2 regions of the Sporosarcina sp. G11-34 genome follow, and region 2 is predicted to be linked to the other one. Evidence: predicted binding sites of a transcription regulator. Region 2 holds the regulator's gene; the other holds the start of a gene.
What was found. Region 2 encodes NrdR, which represses ribonucleotide reductase genes. Its sites were predicted from a motif close to AACACNATATATNGTGTT; they were not measured.
Positions count from the first base shown of each region.

Region 1: a site for NrdR is predicted at 1,324-1,341, ahead of KSU66_RS16650 (vitamin B12-dependent ribonucleotide reductase). Genes of this name have one in related genera too.

Region 1 covers NZ_JAHNZW010000013.1:24,899-29,109, reverse strand. Annotated here, with positions in the region: gene KSU66_RS16650 (vitamin B12-dependent ribonucleotide reductase) at 1-1,292, opposite strand, end outside; gene KSU66_RS16645 (lipoate--protein ligase family protein) at 1,472-2,308, opposite strand; gene KSU66_RS16640 (hypothetical protein) at 2,489-2,716, opposite strand; gene KSU66_RS16635 (aspartyl-phosphate phosphatase Spo0E family protein) at 3,268-3,483, shown strand; gene KSU66_RS16630 (rhodanese-like domain-containing protein) at 3,541-3,924, shown strand; gene KSU66_RS16625 (ATP-binding protein) at 3,987-4,211, shown strand, end outside.
Region 2 covers NZ_JAHNZW010000003.1:335,420-348,035, forward strand. Annotated here, with positions in the region: gene coaE (dephospho-CoA kinase) at 1-401, shown strand, start outside; gene KSU66_RS05835 (glyceraldehyde-3-phosphate dehydrogenase) at 526-1,548, shown strand; gene nrdR (transcriptional regulator NrdR) at 1,661-2,122, shown strand; gene KSU66_RS05845 (replication initiation and membrane attachment family protein) at 2,143-3,513, shown strand; gene dnaI (primosomal protein DnaI) at 3,515-4,459, shown strand; gene thrS (threonine--tRNA ligase) at 4,966-6,903, shown strand; gene infC (translation initiation factor IF-3) at 7,204-7,710, shown strand; gene rpmI (50S ribosomal protein L35) at 7,738-7,938, shown strand; gene rplT (50S ribosomal protein L20) at 7,975-8,334, shown strand; gene KSU66_RS05875 (DUF1294 domain-containing protein) at 8,447-8,737, shown strand; gene KSU66_RS05880 (sigma-w pathway protein ysdB) at 8,794-9,180, opposite strand; gene KSU66_RS05885 (dUTP diphosphatase) at 9,275-9,760, shown strand; gene KSU66_RS05890 (metallophosphoesterase) at 9,786-10,622, shown strand; gene KSU66_RS05895 (zinc-binding dehydrogenase) at 10,818-11,801, shown strand; partial or broken gene KSU66_RS05900 (IS1595 family transposase) at 11,794-11,983, shown strand; gene KSU66_RS05905 (tyrosine phenol-lyase) at 12,126-12,616, opposite strand, start outside.

The DNA of each region.
Region 1 (4,211 bases), on a different contig from region 2:
TAAACACGTACACCGAATCCTTGTTTTTCCCACTCACGAACGTCTCCGACTTCATGCCACTTTTCATTATAAGTAGCCATTTCTTCCGGAGAATACTGTTCAACTGCCGGGAATCTAAGATCAAATTCTGCATCTTCTTCCACAGCTTTCATGAAGTCATCCGTCAACGTAACTGAAATATTTGCGCCTGTTAGGAATTCTAGATTGTGGACGGAATAAGTTCCGCCATCACGCAATTTTGTTTCAGCGTCTTTAAGGATTGCTTCGTTGAAGCCGCCCATACCAGGGATTGTCTGATAGTTAAGAATGCCTTGATACATCGCTTCTTCTTGTGTTGTTAATGGTTTAAATTTCAGTTTTTCATTTGCGAGTTTCTTTATCAATTCGTCTTCTGTATGTTCTAGAAGGTAACGCAAAATCCTTGGATTTTGCATCTTTGAAATGATGAACTCGTAAATATCAGGATGCCAATCCGCCAACATAATCATTTGTGCTCCGCGCCGACTTCCACCTTGTTCAACAAGATGCGTCAGTTTTGCAATGTCATCGAGCCATGAAACAGACCCGGACGATTTGCCGTTAACGCCTCTTGCAAGTGTATTGCGCGGTCTTAATGTTGAACCGTTTGTTCCAACACCGCCGCCTCGGCTCATAATCTCCATCACTTGTTTGCGATGATCCGAAATACCTTCTCTCGAATCCGCCACGAATGGCATTACATAACAGTTGAAGAATGTTACTTCCGTATTCGAACCCGCTCCGTAGAGGACACGTCCTGCTGGGATAAAGTTCAAGTTCGAAAGGTGGTCATAAAAGCGATTGTATGATTCTTTTCTTTTTTCCTCCGTCGTTTCGACAGAAGCTAGCCCTGTTGCATTGCGTTTTGCAATTTGTTCATAGAAAACCTCTAGCGGCTTTTCAATTACATCAATCGGCCTAGTAATAATACCAACCTCTTGTTCTTCCGGATTATCAATTGCAGATCGATAATCTTTTTCAATCCAAATGCTCGCTTGACGATTCTTTGCATCAAGTGCCGTAATATATCCAAGTCCACGTGCGGGAAACTTCGGGTCCTCTTTCACTGTGAGGACGACAAAATCGCCAACTTTCAAGGTTTTCTTTTCAGTGTCTTTAAACGAATACCTATCAATCATAACGAGCCTTGATACGCCTTGGTGTTCGATGTGCATGTCCTCTGTAATTGGATGCACTGGAGAAAATTTAGCAATATCTTCATTCAATTGTACTTTATCTAGGATAGGTTCCTGGTTTTTTGAAACGATTACCATGTACGCATCCTCCTTCTTTAATATTTCAATAAACACTATATATAGTGTTTGGTATATAAATAATGGTACTACATATTGAAACTGAGTGCAATTATTAGTTTTTTACACAAAAATCCAAACGCATAAATAACAACGTTTCTAAACTTGGCGAACTGAAAATGCATCCAAAGTTCTACATATCACTTCTTAAATGTCCATGCGTCATTCGCATACTTTTCTTGCTCAATTTCTTTCACATATCGAAGTTGTTCCTCGGATAATTCATAAGGTTCAAGTTCTATATTTAGCGAGTTTTCAAAGCCTTTTGAAAAAGCAGCCACACATTCATTCACTGAAATGGCTCGATTCGCAAGTCGATCAATGGCTACCGCTTTTTCTGGTAAACTGACCCGCATTCGCTCTCGTTGTTCTTCAGATGAAAATTTAAACAAAGAAACCAGTTTCTCAACATCAAGGCTAAGCAGAATGGCGCCGTGCTGCAAAATGACACCTTTTTTTCTTGTTTGTGCACTTCCTGCAACTTTCTTACCTTCTACGACAAGCTCGTACCAACTAGATGCATCAAAACAAACCGCACTTTTTGGTTTTTTCAAATCTTCAACTTTGTTTGCGCTATCCGGAATTGCAAAGTATGCATCTAGTCCAAGATTCTTAAATCCCTCAAGCACACCGCCAGATATGACCCGGTAGGCCTCTGTAACCGTTTCAGGCATGTCAGGATAATCCTCGTTGACAATGACGCTATATGTAAGTTCATGTTCATGTAAGACACCTCTGCCACCTGTTGGTCGTCTAACAAACCCCAACCCATAGGCCGCAACTTGTTCCATATCTATTTCTTTTGAAACGCTTTGGAAATACCCGATGGACAGCGTCGCCGGTTCCCATTCATAAAACCTCAGTACGGGTCCGATTTCCCCCTTGCTATTCCACTCAAGTAAAGCCTCATCTAACGCCATATTAAATGACGGACTACATTTTCCGGAATTTATAAAATTCCACACAGTCTTTTTCATTTAAATCCCCCTTGTCACAACGACATTCATTTTATCATCATCGGAAGCAACATTGCCATCTATAAATCTACATTTCGTTAAAAAGCCTTATTCATTGTTAATTAACAATAAAAAGATTGCTATAGAAGTAACTCTCACTTCCATAGCAACACTTTTATTTTAACCATTCCATGCACCTGTTTACTTCAAAAGCATTGATATTTTTGTATTTCTTTCTTCTTGTTCAGTTTCCGATATTAAATCGTACTTCTTTAGCAAATGAAACAATTCATTCAACACTTCCTGAGAGTGCTCTTCTTTTAAAAACTGTTGTGATTGTTCAAATAGCGCTTTCGGCAAGAATGCCCCTTGACTATTCAACTTCCCGACTACATCTTTACTTGAATGATCGATATTACAAACGCTCATCTACGCCACCCCTTTCTTCTATATATAATCATATCATTCTTGCCTCATATAAGCCGTGGGGAATTTTCAAAATATTTCCCGGGGAAGCGCATAAACCGACAAATAATGAGGTTAATCCTTTTTAAAAAAGACAAATCGAAACATAGTACTCTATATATCGCATAATCCGGACGATATATAGGATAGTTTCATTATTCAAGGGAAATATAATTTCATCACTAGGACTCTTTTCACTTTCAATAACGGATTTAAGTTGCGAAATTTTCTCATTCCAAACCGTCCATGAAATTCAAGCCAATATTTTTAGCAATCCAACTTCCACAGTATTCAACTTTTCTAATTCTTACTCCTAATTGGGTAATCAATTCTAAATGTCAACTAATAACCTATTCATAGTATGGAATTATGACTAATTTATGACATGTTAAAGTTTTTCCGCTAATCGACAAAATTTTCTATTTAATATGTATATGATGGACAGACAGCTTCAAGAACACCAAGATTACTTAAACGCAATTCGAAGCCGAATACTTTAATTTGGAGGAAGATTTGTGAAAAACGAGTTGAATAAAAAATTATTGTCCGTCTGGATCAAATTCAATCAAAAAATTATGTACAAGAAAGCGAAAAAGTATGGATTTACCCACCCTTATGTTGTAGCCCATAGCCAAAGTTTGGATGTGTTACTTAATAAATATCAAAAATTATCGGAAACACCACCATTGCACAAGTACCCAAGAACGATTTTATCTAATCATCCCCATTGAATTAGTACCCCTTCATCCCTTATAATTAGAAAGGTATAGAGAAAGGGGAAAGTTGTTGTGGAATTTTTATATGTCAGTGTTGGAATCCTGTTAGCGTTAATCATATATATGGTTGTAACAATGATGCGACTCAGGAAAGCCGTCACAAACTTAACTCAAGAAGAATTTATCGAGGGATACAGAAAATCCCAACTTATCGATGTGCGCGAACCGAAAGATTTCGAGGCCGGCCATATTCTTGGTGCCCGAAACATACCGTACTCGCAATTTCGTCAACGTTTTAAAGAAGTTCGACCGGACAAGCCGGTTTATCTTTATGACCACAATGGCGGAAAAAGTGCACGTGCCGCTCTTTTCCTTAAGAAAAAAGAGTATCAACACCTCTTCCATTTACAAGGCGGATTCCGTCTTTGGACTGGTAAAGTCAGAAGCAAGTCATGAAAAAAGTTCTTCCACTAGGAAGAACTTTTTCTTGTAAATATAAGCATGAATGGGAGATTTGAATGAGCAAAGAACTTTTATTCCAAACTGAAACAAATTATCGTGCCACTTTTCCGAATTACGAAGATTACGCGATCGTAATTCGAAAAATCATCGATCGGCTCCATGAAACAAAGCAACAGTCGTGGCAACTCATTGCAGCCGACGAGCTTATTTCACATACGGAATCCGTGATTGATGAATTAATGAAAAAAGGGAAACTTCGCTATAAGTCGTTGGGGCATGTA
Region 2 (12,616 bases):
AAAAACTTGGGGAGTGTATATTTGGAAATGTAGTTGAACGTGAAAAGTTAAATTCGATTATTCATCCAGCTATCCGAGCTGAAATGATTAGGCAAAAAGAAAAATTTGTTTTTGACGGATTTAAGACAATCATTATGGATATCCCATTGCTTTTTGAAAGCAAGCTGCAACATTTTGTTGAAAAGATTCTTGTTGTTTCGGTAACGCCCGAAATTCAAAAACAGCGGCTCATGTCGAGAAATGAATTAACGAAAGAAGAAGCATTGGCGCGCATTGGATCCCAACTACCTATGGAACAAAAAGAAGAGGGCGCAGACGAAATTATTTATAATAATGGAACTGTAGAAGAGTCGGAAAAACAATTACTGGAGATACTTGCAAAATGGAATGTGAAACCGTAAATTGATTCGGAAAATATGAACTATTGAATCTTGTTAATTAGGGTGATTTATTATCGTTTAATGTGTTATACTAATCAGCAGATAAAAGATATAAAGTATAACATACTTACTGGAGGATTAACACATGACAACTTCTATAGCGATTAATGGGTTTGGACGTATTGGACGGATGGTTTTCCGCCAAATGATTATGGAGGAAGATGTAACAATTGTTGCTGTAAATGCATCATATCCATCTGAAACACTTGCGCATCTTATTAAGTACGATACGAATCATGGAACATTCGAAGGCGAAATAATTGCAGAAGAAAATGCACTTGTAGTTAACGGAAAACGTGTCCAACTTGTTGCGGAGCGCGACCCTTTGAAACTACCGTGGAAAGACCTTGGTATCGATATCGTTATTGAAGCAACAGGCGCATTTAATTCACGGGATAAGGCGGCACTTCATCTTGAAGCGGGTGCAAAGAAAGTAATCATATCTGCACCGGGTAAAAATGAAGACATTACTGTCGTTCTTGGTGTCAATGATGACAAACTCGACGTTGAAAAACATGACGTAATTTCCAATGCTAGCTGTACAACAAACTGTCTAGCACCAGTTGCAAAAGTTTTGAATGATAAGTTCGGTATTGTGAATGGTTTAATGACAACGATTCATGCGTACACAACAGACCAAAACAATCTAGATAATCCACATAAAGACCCACGCAGAGCACGAGCATGCGGTCAGTCAATTATTCCGACTTCAACCGGAGCTGCAAAAGCTTTATCGCTTGTACTTCCTGAATTGGAAGGGAAAATCCATGGAATGGCACTTCGTGTTCCGACACCAAATGTCTCACTCGTGGACCTTGTTGTTGACGTTGAACAAGACGTAACAGTCGAAATGGTAAATGATGCATTTAAAGATGCTGCTAAAGAAAATATGGCAGGTATTATTCGTTTCACGGAAGAGCCACTTGTATCTGTTGATTTCAATACGACAAAAGAGTCAGCTACTATTGACGGACTGTCAACAATAGTTATGGGCGACCGTAAAATTAAAGTACTTGCATGGTATGACAATGAATGGGGTTATTCAGCCCGTGTTGTCGATTTGTCGAAAAAAGTCGGAAAAGACCTAAAAACACTTGCAAAAGCATAAGTGAAATAAATAGAAAAAATCAGGCAGAGGAATTACTCCTCTGCTTTTTCGATGTTTTTGGTATTGTTCTGTTATAATTAAATTAATATAATGTAAAAGTGGGAGATGCCAAATGAAATGTCCAGCCTGTCAGTACAATGGCTCCCGGGTTGTCGACTCGAGACCTGCGGATGAAAGTAAATCAATACGTCGCCGAAGGGAATGCGAGTCTTGTGCCTTCCGATTCACGACATTTGAAAAAGTAGAAGGAACTCCTTTAATTGTCGTGAAGAAAGATGGTTCACGTGAAGAATTTAGTGGAGAAAAAGTGCTTAGAGGTCTTATTCGGGCATGTGAGAAACGTCCCGTATCATTAGAAGAACTTAAGGAACTTGTTTATTCAATTGAAAAAGAACTTCGAAGTTCGGGAATCGCGGAAATAAATTCTGACAAAGTGGGAGAGATAGTTATGGAGCGCCTGGCAGATGTTGACGAAGTTGCTTACGTACGGTTTGCCTCCGTTTATCGTGAATACCAAGACGTAACGGTATTCATTGAAGAGTTGAAAAATCTACAAAGCCGTTTAGGAAAATAATTTGAAAAGGAGAGGTTGAAGTGGTAACCCTTTATAAGGAATTACAGCCAGTAGACTCATACAAAATTAGGTTGCCACATCCGTTTTCGGATTATGATCGACAATTACTGACATTGTTTTATCAACCTCTTATTGGATCAAGCGCAATGAGCTTATTTATGACGCTTTGGGCCGATGCAGAACGCGGGGAAGAACATGAATATACACATTACCATTTAATGAATATATTAACGCTTCCTCTTGGTCCGGTATTTGAGGCACGTATATCTCTTGAAGCAATTGGATTGCTAAGGACATTGCGGAAAAAAGACGGCGATATGAGGTCGTTTCTGTATGAATTACTTCCGCCCCTTGATGCAAAAGCATTTTTTACCGATCCTTTATTATCAACGTTCCTTTTTAGTAAAATTGGTGAACAAGCATATCGTGGGTTGAGGGCGCGATTTGCAAATGATGTCGAGAGTGACGAAGGTTTTGAAGAAGTATCGAGGACATTTCTTGATGTATATAAACCAATGACGAATGGATATAACGGCGGGATAGGTAATGAGAGCGAATTTGTTGGCCGTAACGAGCCTGCGGGTATTCCTTTTAATACGCGCGGATTTGATTTTGATCTTCTTCAATTGGGATTGTCAGAACAGATGGTGCCACAATCGGCGCTTTCATCTGTTTCAAGGGAAATTATCGCGAAGCTTGCATTCCTTTATTCCTTAACACCGCTCGATATGCAAAAAGTAGTAATGATGGCACTCGATGATGACATGCAGTTACCTGAGGCTAGGCTTCGGAAGGCCGCTGTCGATTTTTATAAAATGAGCGTATCTAAAGAGGCGCCGGTGCTTGAAAAAGTATTTGCGCAACCAGTTCAGCCAAGTGAGTCAACTGGTCCGCTATCGCGTGATGATGAACTTATACACTATCTGGAGCATACGCCACCGGTTGAAATGCTTCGAGATGTCAACGGGAAAGAGCCGCTTTCGGTTGACGTTCAGCTCGTTGAAAAACTTGTGAATACCCATGGATTACCAGTGGGGGTAGTCAACGTTCTTATGCAATATGTTCATATTCGTAACGATGGAAAAATAACGAATAATTACGTGGAACGAATTGCTTCTCATTGGATGAATAAAAAAGTAGAAACGGCAAAAGAGGCTATGGAATTTTCACGAAAAGAGCATGACAAGTACATGCAGTGGAAAAATGAAGGACAAAAACCTACTCCAAGCCCAAGGCGATATAATAATACACGTGAAGAAAAAGTTCCGGATTGGTTTTATAAGAAAGACGAAGAAAAACCGGAAAAAACAAAGAAGCCTAATGCAGAAATTGCTGAAAGGCGTCGTAAACTGCAAGAAGAGTTGAATGCAATGAGAAATGAGGTGAAATGAGATGGAACGAATAGGGGATACATTGAATCGCGTCGTAAAAGCTCCCAATTTTGCTGCGCGATATGAAGAAATGCGAAAAGAAATAATGGGCAATCCTGGAGTACAGAAATTTCTAACGGCCCATTCGAGTGAAATTACTAGTGAAGTTATAGAGCGTAGTTTAGGTAAATTATACGAATACTCAACTGCATCTCATCGATGTGAAAAGTGTACGGATTTAACTAACTGTGTAAATATAATGAAAGGTTTTGAACCCGAATTAGTTCTAACTCAGGGGCTTATCGATGTCGCATATACAAAATGTCCGAATAAATTGATTGACGAAGACGAGCGTAATATTTCTAGAATGATTGAAAGTCTGCATATGCAAAAGGATGTTATGCAGGCCCGTCTCCCTGATATTGATATCGATTATGACGACAGTCGACTTGATGTAGTTATTGAGGCGAAAAACTTCCTGAAAGTCTTTGATGAAACAGGAAAGTTACCAGAACGTGGCATATATATTCACGGCCCATTCGGTACGGGTAAATCCTATATTCTTGGTGCGCTTGCAAATGAGCTTGCTAAGCGTCGAGTTCGTACAGTAGCTGTCTATGTACCGGAATTTTTAAGAGAAATGAAGCAGTCGATTCAAGACCAAACCCTCAATGAAAAGATTGAGTTTGTGAAAAAAGCACAAGTACTAATGCTTGATGATTTTGGTGCGGAAACAATGTCGGCTTGGACGCGTGATGAAGTACTTGGTACGGTTTTACAATATCGTATGGCAGAAAAATTACCGACATTTTTCACGTCGAATTTCAGTTTTAGCGAACTTGAGCATCACTTGACGTATTCGCAGCGTGGGGATAAGGAAGTAATGAAGGCAAGCCGTATTATGGAAAGAATTAGTACAATATCAACACCGATAAAACTCGAAGGCGACAACAGGCGCGATAAGTAAAATGTATAGGTTGAATAAATGCATACGTGTGCAAAGTGCCGAAGCGATTCTTTGTTTCAATCCATACAGCGCTTGCAATTTTTAAATAATCACCGTATAATTATTTTTAATAAGGATTTGAAATGCGCAGATGAGAACAACAATCGAATTTGTCACCTACAGAGAACGGGGTCATTGGCTGGAAACCCCTAAGGACGGATGAATTGATTTACCACCTCGGAGCAGCATCGGTGAACTTTTTTAGTATCCGATGACGGTACCGGCCCGTTAGCCGATTGTAAAGCTTCATTGATTTGGCTTAATTTAGCCGCATTGAAGAAACAAGGGTGGAACCGCGAGCTAAAGCTTCGTCCCTTTCCAGGGATGGGGCTTTTTTTGTTGGTTAATTTTATACAGCAGAAGTCTACCACTTTTATAAGTGGCGGGATGAATGCGAAAGCCTAATTCAAAATCTGAACGTAATCACGCCAAGGCGTGATTGATAAATGAAAAGGAAGTGTATTCAAATGTCAGAAATAATTCAATTGAAATTTCCAGATGGATCGGTAAAGGAATTCCCACATGGTACGACAACAGAAGAGGTAGCTGCATCGATTAGCCCGGGACTTCGAAGAAATGCACTAGCGGGAAAACTGGATGACCAACTAATTGACTTTAAAACACCTATTGAAAAAGATGGAGCAATCGCAATTGTTACGCCAGATTCACCGGAAGCGCTTGAAATACTGCGCCATAGTACTGCACATGTTCTGGCACAAGCGGTTAAACGCCTTTTCAAAGGTTCAAAGTTTGGAGTAGGCCCTGCAATTGAAAATGGATTTTATTATGATATCGATTCACCAGAGCCAATTACTTCCGAAGATTTAGTTGCGATTGAAAAAGAAATGAAGAAAATTGTAAATGAAAATATTGAATTTATAAGACATGATGTATCACGCGCTGAAGCCGAAAGACGTTTCAAAGAAATCGGTGACGAATATAAACTTGAACTTCTCGAAGCGATTCCTGAAGACGAGCAAGTATCCCTTTATGAACAAGGTGAATTTGTCGATTTATGTCGTGGGGTTCACGTACCATCAACAGCAAAACTTAAAGAATTCAAACTGCTTAGTATCGCGGGAGCGTACTGGCGCGGAAATTCAGATAATAAAATGCTTCAACGGATTTACGGAACAGCATTTTTCAAGAAAGACGAATTAGCTGCCCATTTAAAAATGCTTGAAGAGGCCAAAGAGCGTGATCATAGAAAAATCGGAAGAGAATTGAATCTATTTATGAATTCTCAAAAGGTAGGACAAGGTCTTCCGATGTGGCTTCCAAAAGGCGCAACAATCCGCCGAATTATTGAACGTTATATCGTCGATAAAGAGGAAAAGCTTGGCTACCATCATGTGTATACACCAGTGCTTGGAAGTTCGGAACTATATAAAACAAGCGGTCACTGGGGACACTATGAAGACGGCATGTTCCCTGTAATGAATATGGACAACGAAGACCTTGTCCTTCGCCCGATGAACTGCCCGCATCATATGATGATTTACAAAAATGACATTCACTCGTACCGGAACTTACCACTTCGAATCGCAGAGCTTGGAATGATGCACCGATATGAAATGTCAGGAGCACTTTCGGGATTGCAACGGGTACGTGGAATGACATTGAATGATGCGCATCTTTTCGTTCGCCCAGATCAAATCAAAGATGAGTTTAAGAAAGTTGTGCAGCTCATTATTGATGTGTATAAAGATTTCAATATTGGAGATTATTCGTTCCGCGTCTCGTATCGTGATCCGGAAGACAAAGAGAAATACTTTGATGACGATGCAATGTGGGAACGCGCACAAAGCATGCTGAAGGAAGTAATGGATGAACTTGGTGTCGATTATGTTGAGGCGGAAGGCGAAGCGGCATTTTACGGACCGAAGCTTGACGTCCAAGTGAAAACGGCGATTGGGATGGAAGAAACACTTTCTACAGTCCAACTCGATTTCTTGCTTCCAGAACGTTTCGATTTAACATATGTAGGCGAAGATGGGAAACAACACCGTCCAGTCGTTATCCACCGTGGTGTTGTAGGGACAATGGAGCGGTTCGTGGCACTTCTTATCGAAGAATACAAAGGAGCGTTTCCGACATGGCTTGCGCCTGTTCAAGTTCAAGTCATTCCAGTTTCTCCAAATGTCCACTTCGACTATGCAAAAGATGTACAGGAAAAACTTGTTGCAGCTGGATTCCGTGTTGACATGGACCAACGTGAAGAAAAAATTGGTTATAAAATCCGTGAAGCACAAATGCAAAAAGTTCCGTACATGCTTGTTCTTGGGGATAAAGAAACTGAATCTGGCGAAGTAAACGTTCGGAAATATGGCGAACAGAAATCTGAAAGTATGCCATTCGAAGAGTTTCTTGCTAAATTACAAGAAAAAGTTGTGACAATGAAATAAAAAGGTTGACAATACAATACCACTATGGTAAATTTAATAAGGTTAATGAATACAGTTTGAGGTATAAGTAGAGGCTACCCGCTTCTCACCTGATCGACGCTTAGACGTTGTTGACGGGTCAGTACATTAGTGAATCGTGCCATGCATTTTTATGCATGTACAGATACGCGGGTAGACAAAGTAAATTTGTCTACCCGCTTTTTTATTGAATGGACCTGTGGGATTGTCTATAACGGACAATATACCCAAACCATGTATTCGTGCGAGAATATTCGGAGGTGGATTACTATTAGCAAAGACATGTATGTGAACGAGGGTATACGTGCCCGCGAGCTTCGTATTATCGATCATAACGGCGAACAGCTCGGAATCAAAACACGTACTGAAGCACTAGAAATAGCTGCTCTTGCGAACTTGGATCTTGTCCTTGTTGCTCCAACAGCAAAGCCGCCAGTTGCTCGAATTATGGACCACGGAAAATTCAAATTTGAGCAACAGAAAAAGGAACGCGAATTAAGAAGAAACCAAAAAATCATTCTTCTCAAGGAAGTGCGCCTAAGCCCTACTATTGATGAACATGATTTCCAAACAAAACTTCGAAATGCGATTAAGTTCCTTGAAAACGGCGACAAAGTAAAAGCATCAATTCGCTTTAGAGGACGCGCCATTACACATAAAGAAATTGGACAACGTGTATTGGATCGTTTCGCGGAAGCGTGTAAAGATCTAGCTACAATTGAACAAAGACCAAAAATGGAAGGTCGCAGTATGTTTCTCATACTCGCACCAACTGTTGAAAAACCGTAACAATGAATGATTTAGGAGGAACCCGATATGCCAAAAATGAAAACACACCGCGGTTCAGCGAAACGTTTCAAAAAAACTGGTTCAGGTAAATTGAAACGTGGCCGTGCGTACACAAGTCACTTATTTGCGAATAAAACAACAAAAGCAAAACGTCATCTTCGTAAAGCATCACTTGTTTCTTCAGGCGATTACAAACGCATTCGCTTTATGCTTACTTATATGAAATAAACTAAACTTTGATAGAATAGCAGGAGGTAATTCATTATGCCACGCGTAAAAGGTGGAACAGTCACGCGCAAGCGTCGTAATAGAGTATTGAAATTAGCAAAAGGTTACTACGGTTCAAAACATAAACTTTTTAAAGTAGCAAACCAACAGGTCATGAAGTCATATAACTATGCATACCGTGACCGTCGTCAACGTAAACGTGAATTCCGTAAACTTTGGATCACACGTATTAATGCTGCAGCACGTCTGAATGGCGTATCATACAGCACACTAATGCACGGCTTGAAAGTAGCTGGCATTGATGTAAACCGTAAAATGCTTGCAGATCTTGCTGTTACTGACGCACAAGCGTTCACACAGCTTGCAGACGTAGCAAAAAAATCGATTGCAAAATAATAATCGTGAGATTTCCGCCAACTGATTGGATTTGTCCAATCGCTTGGCGGTTTTTTCTATTTATTTATTCGATGAAGGTGTAAAATAGAGGTAACGAAAAGGGGACTTGTCAATGCAACTTGTAATACTAATATGGATCGGAATAATGTCGCTTTGGGCCTTCTCTGCAATGGGGTATGATAAGCGACAAGCGAAGAAAAAAGGGCAACGTATACCGGAAAAGAATTTGTGGGCGCTTGCGATACTAGGAGGAGGAATCGGAGCGTATTTTGGGATGCAAACGTTTCGACATAAAACGAGACATACATCCTTTCGCATAGGATTTCTTATTTTAGCACTTGCATATGGCGTACTTATTTTCTATTTATTTGGCGTCAATGTTCCCGGCATTTCAGAGGTTTAAGAAAAAAGTCCATCGGCAAAGCGATTTAATGTTAATCGCTTTGTCGATGGACCCCGTTAGTTACTCATTAGCTGCTCAATTGGATTTTTCCAGCTTATTTCAGCCATGGGATAATTTAATAGGATTTCGGATTTCAAAAAATGAAAATCGTCTTTCGTCATTCCTTGTAATTTAGCTTCATTTTTTACCCAAACAAAAATAGTTACAATGTCAAACGAGTTTTCTGTTGTGCCTAAATACTTTTCGCCTTCAAACATCGCACCTTTATACGTAATAAAGAAATTTTTTCGTACGTTTTTAACATCATCGTGAAAATAATAACTTTCCTTTTCATATGCTTCATCTAGCTTTCGCTTTGGGTCGGTCAAATAACGAATCCCACGATAGAACAAATAGACGATAAAAGCGATGATGACAAAGCGGATCAGAATTAGAAATAGCATGACGGATCCCCCTTAATGTTTAAATGATTACTCTCATATACGGATGACTTTATGAAAAGGTTTCAATAAAGTAAAATTAATCGGAGGTTTTTTTATGGAACTGTCAAAAATGTACATAATGCAGCGTGAATTGGATGCATTTATTCAGAAAAATAGAACTAAGAATACAAATACTTTTCGCGAAAAAGGATTGGCTTTACTCGTAGAACTCGCGGAATTGGCAAATGAAACACGTAGCTTTAAATTTTGGAGCACAAAAGGCCCATCGGCAAATGAAGTCATTTTAGAAGAGTATGTAGATTCGATTCACTTTTTGTTGTCCCTTGGAATCGAAAAAGGTTTCGATGATTTAACCCGTTGGCCTGAGAAAGAAGTTGCGGGAGATCTAACAGAACTATTTTTAAAGACGACTGAAAGTATTATCGAGTTTTTAAATGAATTAACAATCGAGTCCTATGAGGATGTATGGATTCATTACGGTGCAATCGCAAAAAGTCTTGGGTTTACATACGCAAATATAATCGATGCTTATGTTATGAAAAATGAAGAAAACTTTAATCGGCAAAATTCGGGCTACTAATTGATAGAGTGAAAAGGGGCCCTTTATGCAAAAATTACTTCTTGTTGTCATAGTTTTAAGTATCTTTGTTTTTATAGTTTATAAAGGAAATACAACGGTTGGTACTTCACATTATGAAATAGCGTCTAACCGACTTCCGTCCAGTTTCAATGGCTATACAATCGTTCAATTATCTGATCTCCATGATGCTTTATTTGGAGAGAAGCATGCAGATGTAGTGAATGAAGTGAAAGCAATAGCTCCCCAAGCGATATTTATTACTGGTGATTTTATTGATAGAAATCGGTATGATTTGCAACAAAGTTTGCTTTTGGTGAAGGAGCTACAAGGCGTAGCACCGATGTATTACGTAACAGGAAATCACGAAGTTTCAACAAATAATTCGGAAAGTATTAAAAAATCTTTGGAAGATTTAGGTGTGCGAATTTTATCTGATGAAGCTGATATTTTAGTTGGTAATGATGGGGAATCCATTGCTATTGGCGGGATTGAAGACCCTCTTGCTAGTCACCTAGATGATGAAACCGCGGTAGAAGTGTCCATTACTCAGGCATTTGCTAAAATCCCTAGTGATATGTTCAAAATCCTACTGTCTCATCGACCGGAATATGTTGAAACATATGTTGCAAAGAAAATGGACGTTACTTTTAGTGGACATGCTCATGGTGGACAATTTAGAATACCGGGCATCGGTGGTTTTATATCTCCGGGGCAAGGATTGTTTCCGAAGCTTACATCAGGTGTCCATGAGAACGATAGAAGTCACCTAGTCATAAGTCGTGGGCTTGGGAACAGCTCGTTTCCAATTCGCATATTTAACAAACCTGAAATTGTAGTCGTGACATTGAAAAAAGAAACTTAACAACAAGAAACCGCGTGAAATTCACACGGTTTCTTGTTGTTTGTCGGGCTAATAACTATAGAATGATTCTTAATAGTTATTCATATGGCCGTTTGATATACTATTTATATAAATGAAAAGTTATATGTAGAACTTATAGTTCTCCAGTGTCATGGAGATGTAGTTCACTAGTAGTTTCTTAGGGGGATGAGGAATTTGAAGGCATTTGTTCATGAATTTGGGACGTTGAAAGTCAGTAGGGTAGATAATCCAGTTGCTTTAGCTGGTGAAGTCGTTGTAGCTATCCGTACGGCGGGTATTAACCGTCGGGATTTGTACATACCTGCGCGCAGGGGCGATGCTGCTGAGGCGCTTGTTATCGGTTCTGACGGCGCGGGAATAGTGGAGTCTATTGGCGAAGGTGTTACTCAATTTTCAGTTGGAGATGAAGTCATTATTAATCCGGCACTTCGTTGGTTCGAAAATAGCGTTGCACCTCCTGAAGCATTTGATATTTTGGGGATGCCTGATAATGGTACGTTCGCTGAAAAGATTGTAATTTCTGCGGAGCAGTTGGAAAAAAAGCCTGAATTCTTATCGTGGGAAGAAGCAGCAGTTTTGTCGTTGTCAGCTTTGACGGGGTATCGTGCGTTATTTACGAAAGGTAATTTAAAAGAAACAGATACTGTTTTCATCCCGGGTGCGGGAAGTGGTGTGGCGACATACCTTATTTCATTCGCAAAAAATATAGGGGCCCGTGTTATTGTTACATCTCGAAGTGAAGAAAAGCGCAAGCAGGCCCTTAAATTAGGAGCGGATGTAGCGCTCGATACAGCGGGTGATTGGAAGAAAGAGTTAGAAGGGGAAACGATTGATCTCGTTATTGAAAGCGTAGGGCGCGCCACATTTAATCGTTCGTTAGAAGTGTTGAAAAAAGGTGGGCGTATTGTCGTTTTCGGAGCAACAACTGAGGATACAGTCGATTTAAATCTACGAAACTTTTTCTATAATCAGCATCAGCTGATTGGTTCGACAATGGGGAGTAGGGAAGAGCTTCGCGAAATGATTGCACATATTGAAAAATATGAAACGAACCCGATTGTAGATAAGACGTTCAATCTAGACGATGCAGTAGAAGCATTTGAATATGTTGAAACGAGTCAGCAGTTTGGGAAAGTAGCTTTACGAATAAGCGAATAACAAAGGTGTGGAGCATTGCTTCAAATCAGATGGAAATAAGCGAGTAAGAGATATCTACCACATCCAAAATATGAATAATTGTAAAAGCCGCTTAAAAGGTGGGATACAACTCAAATAATGGCGTGGCTACAAAATGCCTCGACCATTATTTGAGTTGGTTACCCTTCGCCAATGTTGGTAAGGCTTTGCGGTTGTACCGCCAAATCAGGCCGGTCGTTCCTGTCCATTCAGAACTTTTACAGCGCCTGCACTTCAATCAGACCGAAAGATCGATAAGTGAAGGGGAGTTGACTGGATTATCAACAATATTATTTAGCGGGGCCTTCAGTTAAGCAACTCCCCACTTTCTGATAGCGGAGCAAATCGAGCGTTAAAAAATCGAAGGGTTGGTGGTTCATAATCCATACGGAGCCCGCTAATCGTGTCACGTTTTTTGTACAGATCAATAATTGAATCGACCACAACATTCATATGATTATTCGTATAGACGCGTCGTGGAATCGTAAGCCTAACAAGTTCAAGTTTCGGTCTATTATTTTCACCTGTATCAATATTCCGACCCGCTGAAATAATTCCACGCTCCATGCTTCGCACCCCTGAATCGAGATACAATGCAGCGGCTAATGCTTGCGCGGGAAATTCATCTTGCGATAAGTGGGGAAGAAATGCCTGTGCATCGAGAAAAACCGCATGACCTCCAATGGGAAGAACGATAGGAACACCCGCTTCTACAAGTTGGCTACCAAGATGTCGAACTTGGCTAATCCGGTGCTCGATGTAATGATCATCGATTGCTTCACGTATACCAATGGCCA